DNA from 2 places in the Pseudoalteromonas sp. S1650 genome. Region 1 is predicted to be linked to the other one. Evidence: predicted binding sites of a transcription regulator. Region 1 holds the regulator's gene; the other holds the start of a gene.

Region 1 (3,425 bases):
CTTGTCCTGAGACAACATCATCACGAGAGTCTTTATCAATAATCGGCCCTTCAGGACCTGCTAGTGTATCACTTGTTGCAGGTGCTTTTTCTATGGCCTGTTTTTCTTGTTGTTGATGACCATCTTCTTGACTGCCAAACACAGTTAAGAGATTAATTAAACTGTCTTCTACTTCTCGCACTAACTCAATGACGCGACGGATTACTTGCCCCGTCAAATCTTGATAGTCCTGTGCCATCAGCACATTGGTCATCAAGCCCTGTAGCTCATCGGTTTTAGTATGCGAGTTATTCATAAAATTATCTAAGCTATGACATAGCTTTTTAAACTCACCGAGCTCTATTTCTCGGCTCATTAAACGATCCCACGTTGGTTTAATCGTCGCTATTTCATCTGCAAGTTGTTGCGCTATAGGTAAACTAGCTTCAACTGCATCCATGGTTTTGTTAGCGGCGCTTTCTGTCATTTCCATAACATAATTTAAGCGCTGCTTAGCGTCTGGGATCGCATCGGTAGTTAAATCTGAAAGACGAGTATCTAGATCAAAGTTTTTTAGCGCTTCATGTAATTGTCGCGTCAGTTTACCGATTTCAGCAAACAGCTCTGATTGTTCTTTTGATGCTGTTTCAAGTATCAGCTGATCAGCTTTTTCTTGTTCACCATTTTCAAGAAACTCAACAAGTTGACGAGCTTGCTCTAAACTTATTTGAGGCGCAGCTAGTGCTGACATAAGCCTCTCCCCTTAGATTAACCTAAACGTTCAAACACTTTTTCCAATTTGGTTTTAAGTGTCGCAGCAGTGAATGGTTTAACGATATAGCCATTAACACCCGCTTGAGCAGCAGCAACAATTTGTTCTTTTTTCGCTTCAGCTGTCACCATTAATACAGGAATATGCTTAAGGCTATCATCAGCACGAATTGCTCTTAACAAATCAATGCCTTGCATACCTGGCATGTTCCAATCTGTTACAACAAAATCAAATTCTTGATTTTGTAGCATTGGCAATGCTGTTGACCCATCGTCAGCTTCCTGCACATTGGTAAAACCTAAATCCCTTAATAGATTTTTAATGATACGTCTCATTGTAGAAAAATCATCAACAACAAGAATTTTCATGTTTTTATCCAAAACATCCTCCGGTGAGGTTTGAACCTATATTTACTTACTACTAATTAATCCAGTCATTGATTTTTGCTTTGAGCTTAATCATCGCCTGACCATGTATCTGACTCACACGCGATTCACTAACATCGAGTATGTGTCCTATTTCTTTTAAGTTCATTTCGTCGTTGTAGTACAAAGACAAAACAAGTGCATCTCTTTCTGGTAACGATTGGATAGCCGTTAATAGAGACTGGTTAAACCGCTCATTTTTAACGTTATTAAACGGTTTGTCTAGTCCTAAATCCTGACCTACAGGTGTAATGACGTCTTCATCAACGCCTAAGTCCTCTATACCTAATACTTTACTAGAATTTACATCATGTAGAATATGATGGTACTCATCGAGCGTTATATCAAGTTTTTCAGCGACTTCTGTATCTTTAGGTTCACGATTTAGCGTGCTTTCTAATTCGGAAATGGTTTCAGCCACAAGGCGAGCATTTCGGTGAACTGAGCGTGGTGCCCAGTCACCTCTACGAATTTCGTCTAACATCGCACCACGAATACGAATTCCAGCGAAAGTTTCGAAACTAGCCCCTTTGCTAGCATCAAAGTTTTTTGATGCTTCAATTAGGCCTATCATGCCTGATTGAATTAAATCATCGAGTTGGACACTGGCAGGTAAACGAGCAATTAGATGGCACGCCACTTTTTTAACTAAAGAGGCATGTTTTTCAACAATCGCATTTAAGTTTTGTGCTGATTGATATCCCATCGCTTTATTCACCGATGTTGTCATAGTTAGCCGTTTACTAGTTTTTCAATGAAAAATTCTAAATGGCCAGAAGGTTGATTAGGGATCGGCCACTTAACTGCTTTTGTTGCTAATGTTTTAAACGCCACCGCAGCTGGTGAGTTTGGAAATAATTCAACAATCACCTTTTGACGTCGCGTAGATTTACGCATGTTCTCGTCATAAGGAATGGTAGCTACCAACTCCATTGAAACGTCTAAAAAGCGATCCGTTACTTTTGAAAGTTTAGCAAATAATTCTTGCCCTTCACGCAAACTGCGCACCATATTGGCAACAATTTTAAATTTATATACGCCATGCTCACGGCTAAGCACTTTTATAAGCGCATAAGCATCGGTAATTGAGGTAGGTTCATCGCATACAACCACAACAACATCTTGGGCTGCACGAGAAAAGCTTAATACCATGTCAGAAATACCTGCAGCGGTATCGACAATTAAAATATCAAACTCAGTGTTTAACTCGCTAAAAGCGCGGATAAGGCCTGCATGCTCAGATGGTGTTAATTCCACCATGCTTTGCGAACCAGAGGTCGCTGGTACAATTTTTATACCTGCAGGACCTTCAACAAGAATTTCGTCAAGCTCACACTCGCCTGACAAAACATGAGATAAGTTACGTTCAACACGAAGGCCAAGCATCACGTCACAGTTTGCCAAACCTAAATCGGCATCTAGTACTAATACACGATTTCCTTGCTGCCCTAATGCGATTGCGGTATTGAGTGAAACGTTGGTTTTACCCACACCACCTTTACCGCCAGTCACAGCGATAACTTTAACGCCACTATTATTATTTTGATTCATTTTGCGCAGGCCGCTTGCTTGATCTAATACTGTGTTAATCATACATCCCTACTGTGTTCGACGCTACTGCTTGACGTCGTGAATGTTGTGCTTTTGCTCGTTTTAAATACAATTGTTCAGCTTTTTTCACTAGTTTTTCAGCATTCGCTACGCGAATATCTTCAGGAACACGCTGACCGTTAGTAAGATACCCTATTGGCAGGCGATTTTGAATCGCTATACTAATAATCTCACCTAAACTTAAAGATTCATCCAATTTAGTGAAGATACAGCCACTTAGATGAACCTTTTTAAAGTGTCTTACGGTTTCTTGCAACACATTTATCTGTGCTGTTGCACTTAATACTAAATAACTACGAATATCAACACGCTGATTACGCATTAGGGTGTTTAATTGCTCAGTTAAACGTAAATCACGTTGGCTCATACCCGCTGTATCTATTAATACTAGACGCTTATTACGTAAATGGTATAGCACTTCAGCTAATTCATTCGCATCTTTTACCTGCTTAACACCACAGCCAATAATACGACCATAAGTAGCCAATTGTTCGTAGGCACCAATTCTATATGTATCAGTGGTGATCAACGCCACTTTATCAGCACCATATTTTTGTGCACCCAGTGCAGCTAATTTCGCAACAGTCGTTGTTTTACCAACACCCGTTGGGCCCACTAATGCGAATACACCACCTTGA
Region 2 (3,425 bases), on a different contig from region 1:
AAGAAAGGCTCGTTGCATTCTGCCCTGAAGTAGCTGGTGGCTTACCTACACCAAGGCCGCCTGCAGAAATCAAAGTGGGTAGAGTACTTACCAAAGATGCGCAAGATGTCACAGTGCAGTTTGCTTATGGCGCAGAACAAGCACTTAAACTTTGCAAAAAACAGGGCATTCGCTATGCGTTGTTAAAAGAATCAAGCCCGTCATGTGGTCGCAATACTATTTACGATGGTAGTCATTCAGGAAAGAAAATTTCAGGGATGGGGTTAACTGCAAGGCTGTTAACTGACAATGGTATAGCTGTATTCAGCGAGCAGCAGTTGCCAGCGCTATTTGCTGCGCTGGCAGAGTGATTTTATTTACGTTGTAAAAACACACCTGATTCAATGTGATGGGTGTAAGGGAATTGATCAAAAATTGCAAAACGTTTTACTTCATGGGTTTTGCATAAGTGATCAAGGTCACGTTCTAGGGTATCGGGATTACACGAGATATAAATAATGTTGTCGTAGTTCGCAACTAGGTCACAAGTTAGCGTGTCCATGCCAGCACGTGGTGGATCCACCAAGATTGTTTGGCAGTTATAGCTTTTCAGGTCTATGCCATCTAAACGAGAGAAGGTACGTTCGCCTTTCATTGCTTGAGTGAACTCTTCACTCGACATACGAATGATATCTAAGTTCTCAACCTTGTTTTGTGCAATATTGTATTGTGCTGAGTAAACCGATGATTTTGATATCTCAGTGGCTAATACCCGGTCGAATGAACCCGCAAGAGCAATCGAAAAGTTACCATTTCCACAATATAACTCCAGTAAGTCATTATTGAGGGGTTGGCAAAGCGCTTGTGCCCACTCTAGCATCTTGATGTTTACTTTCGCATTCGGTTGCGTAAAGCTATTTTCGACTTGCTGATAAATAAGCTCTTTACCGTTTACGTTTAAACGCTCGATAACGTAATCATTACCAATCACTTCTTTTTGCTTACGAGCACGGCCAATAAAATCAATCTTAAACTGTGTGCTCAGTTTTGCTTTAAGCTCTTTAATTGCTTGTAGCCACTGCTCATCTAGTTGTTTGTGATACAATAAGCTAACAAGGATCTCGCCACTTAAGCTTGAAAGGTAATCGATTTGAAACAGCTTACGGCGCAGAACTTCATTGTCTTTTAAGTTTTCGATCATCGCTTGCATCACTTCACCCACTAAAGGTGCTGCAGGGTCAAACTCATCTACGCGGATCTTTTCTTTAGTTTGTTGATCAAACATGATGTGAAACAGGTCTTCACCTTCATGCCAAACACGAAACTCTGCACGTTGGCGGTAATGAATAGGATCAGAGCCGAACACTTCTAATTTTTCGACCCCAAAACGTCGAAACTGTGAGGTGATGCGCTGCTCTTTCTCACTCAATTGTGCATCATATTGAGTTGTATCAATTTTTATAACCGCCATGGCTGATTACCTTTTATCTCTTAGCTGTATAACGGCGCTATTGTAGGGAGCGCTGAGGATTTGTCTAGTTTTGTTATTTATTTTAGTGTCGTTTTTTTATACAAAAACTTAAGTTCTGTGGTTTTTGGCCGATAATGAGTTAACCATAACATGGAGTCGGATCATGAAAATTGGCAACCTAGGCTATATGCCTAATACAAATGTGAATAAATACAATGGTAAACAGGCTCTGCAGCAGCCTACCATTCAAAATCGTCAAGATAGTTATCAACAACGCGGTCGTGAGCTCGCGGCAAAAGTTCTTGATGATAAACTTGCTGAGGCACTTGGTTTACCTAAAGCCGAAGAGAAAAAAGATAAACCGCTGTTCGACTTTGAAGAGATCGTGAAAAACGTACTCGACTTTGTTGGCGGTGCACTTCGTAAAGCAAAAGCCGATGGTGCTGATGATGAAAAACTCAAAGGCATGCTAGGTGATGCACGTAAAGGTGTGCAAATGGGCATCGACGATGCGTATGATGAGCTTAAAGAGTCAGGTATTCTTAACGATGACATCGAAGAGGGTATCGAAAAGTCTAAAGAAGGTATCTTTAAAGGTATTGATGAATTAGAAGAAGACTTGTTCAATCCTAAACCTAATGCGGTTTCAGTCAGCCAAGCTCAATACATCAGCTTAAGTAATAACGCGGAGTACACTTTCACCACCGCTGAAGGTGATGAAGTTAGTATTAGCTTTGCTGATGCATACGAAAGTAAGTCTGCAAGCAGTTATAGCAAAAATGGCGACAACGAAGCCTTTGTCAGTGAGTCTTCGCAATCACGTGATTTATCATTCTCGATGTCGGTCAATGGTGATTTAAATGAGCAAGAGCAGCAAGCTATCAATGAATTGATGGAAGACTTGCAGAGTGTTAGCGAAACATTCTTCTCTGGTTCATTAGAAGAAGCCTTTGAACAAGCTAAAGAGCTGAACTTAGGTAACGAGCAACTAGTCGGCTTTACCATGGATCTAAAACAAACCAAAACAGTAGCAGCGATTAAAGGGTATGAAGAATATAAACCTGCTCCTGAAAAAGAAGTTGCTGAGAAAATAGCGCCATTTAATGACGATTTGAAACAGGCGTTTAATAAAGCGGGCGATATTGGTTTGCAAAATGAACTGGCTGGCATCTTACAATGGTTAAACCAAGATAAAGAAGAAGTCAGTGAGCTGGTGGATTATACCAAAGCAATGTTCGAACAAATGAATAAGCTACGCTCGGCAACAGAAGAAGAGGCTTAGTCCTTTCTTTCTTTTTATAAAGCTGCATGGCAAACTGCTGACCTTTGATGATCCGAGGTAAGCAGTTTGTCAGTTCATATAATGGTGTTTGATTCTGGTATAGGTGGAACAACCGTACTTGAACAGATCCAAGCATTGATTCCAGGTGCTGATTATAGTTATTTTATGGACAATGCTTTATTGCCCTATGGCGCGCAAAGTCAGCAAACGATCATAGCCCGCCTTTTAGCGCTACTACAGTTTATCGAGACAGCAAACTTACACGTTGATATCCTAGTTATTGCGTGTAATACCGCCTCTACCTCTGCCTTAGATACTATTCGTCAGCACACAAGTATAGAAGTTGTCGGGGTAGTACCTGCAATAAAGCCTGCTTGCGCTATAAGTAACAGCAAACATATTGGTTTACTGGCAACACCATCAACCATCAAGAGTCGCTATACTGCAAATTTAATTAGTACTCATAGCCAAGACACACAAGTCAGCTTATATGGCTCAACTGAGCTGGTAGAAATTGCAGAAACACTATTTCATACGCAGAAAATCAATAAAGCAAAGCTTGAGAAAGTATTGAGTAATTTAGCGATAGCAGAAGATATAGATGTACTGGTACTTGGCTGTACACACTTTCCATTACTAGCCAGCGCGATTAGTGACTATTATAAACAACAGATCTTCCTTATTGACTCAGGC

What was found. Region 1 encodes FliA, which starts transcription of late flagellar genes. Its sites were predicted from a motif close to CTAAAGNTNNNNNNNNNNNNGCCGATA; they were not measured.
Region 2: a site for FliA is predicted at 1,558-1,584, ahead of CWB80_RS00380 (DUF5610 domain-containing protein). Genes of this name have one in related genera too.

The regions. Positions count from the first base shown of each region.
Region 1 covers NZ_PNDF01000047.1:25,137-28,561, reverse strand. The annotation lists gene CWB80_RS14605 (protein phosphatase CheZ) at 1-730, opposite strand, end outside; gene cheY (chemotaxis response regulator CheY) at 748-1,131, opposite strand; gene CWB80_RS14595 (RNA polymerase sigma factor FliA) at 1,172-1,882, opposite strand; gene CWB80_RS14590 (MinD/ParA family ATP-binding protein) at 1,909-2,769, opposite strand; gene flhF (flagellar biosynthesis GTPase FlhF) at 2,762-3,425, opposite strand, start outside.
Region 2 covers NZ_PNDF01000006.1:20,595-24,019, forward strand. The annotation lists gene CWB80_RS00370 (2-thiouracil desulfurase family protein) at 1-350, shown strand, start outside; gene trmA (tRNA (uridine(54)-C5)-methyltransferase TrmA) at 353-1,450, opposite strand; gene CWB80_RS00380 (DUF5610 domain-containing protein) at 1,614-2,732, shown strand; gene murI (glutamate racemase) at 2,799-3,425, shown strand, end outside.